Regions from separate parts of the Mycobacterium sp. NGS35 genome, predicted to be linked through region 1. Evidence: predicted binding sites of a transcription regulator. Region 1 holds the regulator's gene; the other holds the start of a gene.
The links. The regulator LexA, encoded in region 1, represses DNA repair genes until DNA is damaged. The targets are predictions, from matches to a motif close to CGAACANNTGTTCG.
Positions count from the first base shown of each region.

Region 2: the regulator LexA is predicted to act here: its motif matches at 1,678-1,691, upstream of cofD (2-phospho-L-lactate transferase).

Region 1 is NZ_JCALDL010000002.1:231,446-234,844, reverse strand. Features, by position in the region: gene AC5Y4C_RS06120 (PhzF family phenazine biosynthesis protein) at 1-157, shown strand, start outside; gene nrdR (transcriptional regulator NrdR) at 163-627, opposite strand; gene AC5Y4C_RS06110 (LysM peptidoglycan-binding domain-containing protein) at 720-1,160, opposite strand; gene lexA (transcriptional repressor LexA) at 1,344-1,994, shown strand; gene AC5Y4C_RS06100 (hypothetical protein) at 2,029-2,289, shown strand; gene AC5Y4C_RS06095 (acyl-CoA dehydrogenase family protein) at 2,357-3,399, opposite strand, start outside.
Region 2 is NZ_JCALDL010000001.1:184,751-188,149, reverse strand. Features, by position in the region: gene AC5Y4C_RS00965 (coenzyme F420-0:L-glutamate ligase) at 1-489, opposite strand, end outside; gene cofD (2-phospho-L-lactate transferase) at 486-1,481, opposite strand; gene AC5Y4C_RS00955 (WhiB family transcriptional regulator) at 1,876-2,139, shown strand; gene AC5Y4C_RS00950 (metallopeptidase family protein) at 2,168-2,590, opposite strand; gene AC5Y4C_RS00945 (DUF3499 domain-containing protein) at 2,713-3,183, shown strand; gene AC5Y4C_RS00940 (phosphomannomutase/phosphoglucomutase) at 3,260-3,399, shown strand, end outside.

The DNA.
Region 1 (3,399 bases):
GACCGGCGCCGCGGCCGTACGCATCACCGACATTCTCAGCCGAGATCTCACGATCACCCAGGGCAAGGGGTCCGTCATCTACACCCGGTGGAGCCCTGAGGGGTGGGTGACAGTGGGCGGCCGCGTCGTCGACGACGGCACCGTGCGCGTCGGCTGAAGGGGTTACTTCGACGCGCTGACCTTGCGATGCGCCCGCAGCGCCTCGATCTCCCGCTCGAAGTCGTCGGCGGAGGTGAACGACCGGTACACCGAGGCGAACCGCAAGTAGGCCACCTCGTCCAGATCGCGCAGGGGACCCAGGATGGCCAGGCCGACCTCGTGGCTGGGCACCTCGGGTGAACCGGTGGCCCGCACGGTGTCTTCCACTTGCTGCGCCAGCAGGTTGAGCGCGTCGTCGTCGACCTGGCGGCCCTGACATGCCCGTCGCACACCGCGGATCACCTTTTCGCGGCTGAACGGTTCGGTGACCCCACTGCGCTTGACCACCGCCAGCACGGCCGTCTCGACGGTGGTGAACCTTCGCCCGCATTCTGGGCATGAGCGTCTGCGTCGGATCGCTTGGCCCTCATCGGTTTCCCGTGAGTCGACCACCCGGGAATCGGGATGGCGGCAGAACGGACAGTGCATGACTGCTCCTTCGCCGCGAAGACATTCGGTCGAGTCGAACGCCTCCGAGACTACCCGCGGGCGGCGGACGCGGGCCAACGTCGCCGGGGACATCATCCGAGCGGGGCGATCAGCGTCTGCCCGGCATCCAGCGCTGCAGAGTCAAGGTGATTGAGCTCCCGGATCCGCTCGATCACCCCGGCCACCGGCGCGTCCGGCGCCACTCTGGCCGCAAGCCGCTGCAGATTCTCGCCGGGCTGCACCTGTACGACCGCCAACTGCTGCGGCGCGGCGGTGCCCGTCGTGTCGGCGCTGCGGGCTTGGGCGATCGCGATGAGCCACACCGTGATCAACGCCGCGACCGCCGCCAGCATGACGGTCACGGTCGCGCTGACGCGTCGCGGCCGGTGCGGTGCATACGACATCGCCACGCCTGTGCGCCGATATGTGAGGGCGGCACCGCCCGGCCGCTTCGGTGCGGGACGGCGAGCCCTAAGCGTCGGCGCCGGTACGTCCCAGTCGATCACGGTCATGAGCGCCCCTTCTGTCGCCACCGTTCGCTCCTTTGTTCGAATATAGTCGATCATGCGTTCGAATCCGAACGTTTGATCGATGTGTACCAGAGGCATACGACAGCCCGCTCGCCACGACATGGCGCTCGTGACCACGCATCACGAACGCGACACGCCTCGAACACATGTTTGAAGATGTCGGTGACGACCGTTAGATTTGCACTTATGAGTGACAGCAGCGGTCTCACCCAACGTCAGCGGACCATCCTGGAGGTGATCCGCGCGTCGGTCACCACCAGGGGATATCCGCCGAGCATCCGGGAGATCGGCGACGCCGTCGGCCTCACCTCCACGTCGTCGGTGGCACATCAGCTGCGCACGCTGGAACGCAAGGGCTATCTGCGCCGCGACCCGAATCGTCCCCGCGCCGTCGATGTCCGCGGGGCCGACGACGCGGCGACGGCCGTCACGACCGACGTCGCCGGTTCGGACGCGCTGCCGGAGCCGACGTTCGTGCCCGTGCTCGGACGCATTGCCGCAGGCGGCCCCATCCTCGCCGAGGAAGCGGTCGAAGACGTGTTCCCGCTGCCGCGAGAATTGGTGGGCGAGGGATCGTTGTTCCTGCTCAAGGTCGTGGGCGAGTCGATGGTCGACGCCGCGATCTGTGACGGTGACTGGGTGGTGGTGCGACAGCAGAACACCGCCGACAACGGCGACATCGTCGCGGCGATGATCGACGGGGAAGCCACCGTGAAGACGTTCAAGCGGACCGGCAACCAGGTCTGGCTGATGCCGCACAACCCGGCGTTCGATCCGATTCCCGGCAACGATGCCGCGATTCTCGGCCGTGTGGTCACGGTGATCCGCAAAATCTGACCCGCACACCGCGCCTCGGGTGCATGGTGGACTCATGCGAGCGTCCCGGGCGGTGCAGGCGATAGGAGCAGCGGTGATGGGAGCAGCGGCGCTCGTCGTCCCCGCGGTCGGCTCGCCCAGCGCCGAAAGCCATGTCGCGATGTGCCCGCGGGGCATGGTGCCCAATCCCAACGGCTACGGCTGCATTCCGCAGCTGGGACCGGGCGGCGCGTTCGTCGGCGCCCCGAGTCAGGAAGTGCTCACCCGCTGCGACGGCAACATCTACATCTGCGTGTGGCCGTACCCGGTTCCCTGATCCGCACCACGGAGCAGCCCGCGGGGCTCACCGCCGAACGGACTGCGCCAGTTGACGTTTCGCCGGCTCAGACGCCCAGCGAGCGTCCGATGATCTCCTTCATGATCTCGGTCGTACCGCCGTAGATCGTTTGCACCCGGGCATCCAGATACGCGCGCGCAATCGGGTACTCGCGCATGTAGCCATAGCCGCCGTGCAGCTGCAGGCACCGGTCGATCAGATGGACCTGCTTCTCGGTGGAGTACCACTTGGCCATCGCGGCCTGGTCGGCGGTCAGCTTCTCGTCGAGGTGCAGCCGGATGAACTCGTCGACCATGATCCGCACGACGGTTGCTTCGGTGGCCAGCTCGGCGAGCAGAAAGCGGCTGTTCTGGAAACTGCCGATCGGCTTGCCGAAAGCCTTGCGCTCCTTGGTGTATTGCAGAGTCGACTCGAGCACGGCTTCCATCGCCGCGGCCGCCATGATCGCGATCGAGATCCGCTCCTGGGGCAGGTTCTGCATCAAGTAGATGAAGCCCTTGCCTTCCTCACCGAGCAGGTTCTCGGCGGGCACCTTGACGTCGGTGAACGACAACTCGGCGGTGTCCTGGGCATCCAACCCGATCTTGTCCAGATGACGGCCGCGCTCGAAGCCTTCCATCCCGCGCTCGACGACCAGCAGCGAGAAACCCTGCGCACCCTTCTCCGGATCGGTCTGCGCGACGACGATCACCAGGTCGGAGTTGATGCCGTTGGTGATGAAGGTCTTTGCCCCGTTGAGGATGTAGTGGTCACCTTCTTTGACCGCGCGGGTCTTGATGCCCTGCAGGTCGCTGCCGGTGCCCGGCTCGGTCATCGCGATCGCGGTGATCAGCTCGCCGGTACAGAACTTCGGCAGCCAGCGTTGCTTCTGTTCTTCGTTGGCCAGCCTCAGCAGATACGGGGCCACCACGTCGTTGTGCAGCCCGAAGCCGATTCCGCTGTAGCGGCCCTTGGTCGTCTCCTCGGTGATGACCGTGTTGTACCGGAAGTCGGCGTTGCCGCCGCCGCCGTATTCCTCGGGCACCGCCATTCCCAGAAAGCCCTGCTTGCCGGCCTCCAGCCAGACGCCGCGGTCGACGATCTTGTCCT
Region 2 (3,399 bases), on a different contig from region 1:
GATCGCGACGTCGATCTGCCCGTTGCGCCACGCGCGGCCCATGGTGTCGGTGATCAGCACACCGACAGTCACGCCGAGCCGTTCCCGCAGCCGCGCCCGCAATGTCGCCGCGCTGGCGTCCGGGTCGAGCGGGAGCAGCGCGAGCTCGGTGGCGCCGACATTCGACCCGTCGACGCCCGCGGCGGCCTGCACCAGCCCGAGTGCGTTCTCGGTGATCAGCGTCTTGCCCTTGCGTGCCAGAACCCTGACCGCTTCGGCGTCGATTAGCTTGCGGCGCAGGTCATCTCGGGCCTGAGGGTCAGCCGGCGCCGGCACGATGCGACCCTCGCACTTGCTCACGACCTTACTGGTGACCACCACCACGTCCCCGTCGCGCAGCCATGGCGCTGCCTTCGCGATCGCCGCGGCCAGGTCGTCGCCGGGCCGGAACTCGGGAAGCCCGGCGACCGGGAGCAGCTCGACGCGGCGTGCCGACCCGTGATCGGTCACGACCGCGGCTCCGACGTGAGCCCGGCCAATTCCAGGCCGCTGCGCACCATGTCGGCGGTGGCGGCCGGGTTCGTCATCAGCAGTGGCACCGCACGCACGGCCACCCCGTCGATGGACGCGGTGTCGCCTTCGTGGATCAACCAGCCGTCGAGGATCCCGACTCCGCTGCGGGCGCCGTAGTAGGCGCCGACGGCCTCGGACGTGCTGGCCACACCGATCACGCGCAGGCATTCATCGGCCATGCCGCGCAAGGGTTTTCCGCTGACGATGGGGGAGTAACCGATCACCGGCGCGGAAGTGGAGCGCAATGCGCCGCGGATGCCGGAAATCGCCAGGATTGCGCCGATGCTGACGACGGGGTTCGACGGTGCCAGGAACACCACGTCCGCGGATTCGATTGCGTCGACGACGCCGGGTCCGGCGGTGGCTTTCTCGGCGCCGACGAACGCGAAGCTGTGCGTGGGCACCTGCGCGCGGTAGCGCACCCACCACTCCTGGAAGTGGATCGCGCGCTGTGCGCCGTCGGCGGGATCGGTGATGACGACGTGGGTTTCGCAGCGGTCATCACTAGCGGGCAGCAGTGTCGCGCCGGGCGACCAGCGGTGGCACAGGGCTTCGGTCACCTGTGACAGTGGATAGCCTGCCCGCAGCATCTGGCTGCGCACCAGATGGGTCGCCAGGTCGCGGTCGCCGAGCCCGAACCAGTCGGGCTGCACGCCGTAGCGGGCCAATTCCTCCTTCGCGTGCCAAGTTTCGTCGCGGTGGCCCCAGCCGCGCTCGGGGTCGATGCCGCCGCCGAGGGTGTACATGCACGTGTCCAGATCGGGGCAGACGCGCACGCCGTGCATCCACGCGTCGTCGCCGATGTTGACGACGGCGGTCAGCTCATGCGTGCTTTCACCGGTGGCGAACTGGCCGAGGCCGAGCAGGTGCTGGACGCCCAGAAGGAAGCGCGCCCCGCCGACGCCGCCTACGAGAACGGTGACCTTCACAACCCAGGACACTAGGCCTTCCGTCGGGCGCGCGTTCGCCGCGGTGCGACACGCCGCAGAAACGACGCGCCGAATCTCGATAACGAGATGGTATGAAATTTGGTTCCAACGCTTGACCGGGCCTGCTCACAAGTGTGTAATCACATCAGTGTCATTCCCGGTTCGCCAGCCGGTTCCGGTGTCGCAGACCGAGATTCGATCACTTGTTCGAATTCTGCTGAATAGTGGGCGACATCCACAACCAACTGCGATTCTTAGGTTAGGAGGCGAAATGCCTTACGAGCAAAGCGATTTCCCGCGTCACATCCGGCTGGCCGACCGCGGATTGAGCGCGGCAGGCAGCGCGCCGCAAACCCACTCCGACGACGAGGCACCCACCGCCCAGCGAGCTAACTTGGCTTTGGTGCCGGACTTTTTCGGTCTGCCACCGGACGCCCCGGACGACCAATGGCAGGAGCGGGCGCTGTGCGCCCAAACCGACCCGGAGGCGTTCTTCCCCGAGAAGGGCGGCTCCACCCGAGAGGCCAAGCGCATCTGCATGGGCTGCGAGGTTCGCGGCGAGTGCCTCGAATACGCACTAGCCCATGACGAGCGCTTCGGCATCTGGGGCGGTCTGTCCGAGCGGGAGCGCCGCCGCCTCAAGCGCGGCATCATCTAGCCCGCTACCGGCTCGGGCACCCAAGCGCTCAGTCGTCGTCGATCGTCGGGTCGATGACGGAGGGTTCGACACCCAGATACGTCGCGACCTGAGCCACCAGCAACTCATGCAACAAGTCCGCAAGTTCGTCGCTGTCTTTGGCGCGCCGCTCGATCGGCTTGCGAAACAAGACGATGCGTGCGCGCGTCGAATTGCCCCGAACGTCCACGCCGGCAGGGATCAATCGGGCCAGGGCGATCGGCCCGTCGGCCACCACCTCCGGCGGCCACTGCACACTGTCCGGATCCTTGGGGGAGATGCGCGGTATCTCGTCGACCGCGACGTCGAGCCCGGACACCCGGTCGCGCCACCGCTGCTCGATCGGCTCATAGGCCTCGAGCACCGCCATGTCGAATCGCTCGGCGCGGCTGCGCCATCCGGGCACCGTCGGCGGCAACAACGGACCTCTCATCTCCCGTCGCCGGGAACGGCGTCTACCGGCCACGCGGGCGATCGTAACGGTTGGGGATCTTCGCTTCGGACCGTGCGCGTGTCCGGCGGCGGCCGACGATCCCGCACGATAGCCTTCCCGACGTGAACGTTCCCCGTCGCTGCTGCCGGCCCGGGTGTCCTCAATATGCGGTCGCGACGCTGACGTTTGTCTACTCGGATTCCACGGCGGTCGTCGGTCCGCTGGCCACTGCGCCGGAACCGCATTCGTGGGACCTGTGTGTCGGACACGCCAGCCGCATCACCGCCCCGCGCGGTTGGGAGTTGGTTCGCCACGCCGGGCCGCTGCCCACTAGTCCCGACGAAGACGACTTGGTCGCGCTCGCCGACGCGGTCCGGGAGAACCGTGACGGCGGCCGGGGCAACTTCGTGATGGGAAGCCGGGGCAGTGCAGCGCTCGACGATTCGCCCGCCGGCGGCCGATACCAGCAGATCGATCCGGTCAACGGCGCGCCCGTCGGCACCCACGGCGCCGTGCTGGCCCCGCCACCTTCTCCGTCGTCCAAGGCCGGCAGACGCCGCGGCCACCTCAGGGTGTTGCCGGACCCGCAGTGAGTTGAACCTGAGGCCGGGGGCAAACAGTTAGGCTGGCGCCAACAGTAGCGTTCTCGACCAGGAGTCAACCTTCGTCATGTCCCGGCCCGCTGCGATGGTTCACAGCGTGATCAAGGCCTACGACGTTCGTGGGCTGGTCGGCGATGAGATCGACGAGCCGTTCGTCGCTGAAGTCGGCGCCGCGTTCGCGCGGTTGCTGCGCGACGAAGGTGCGCG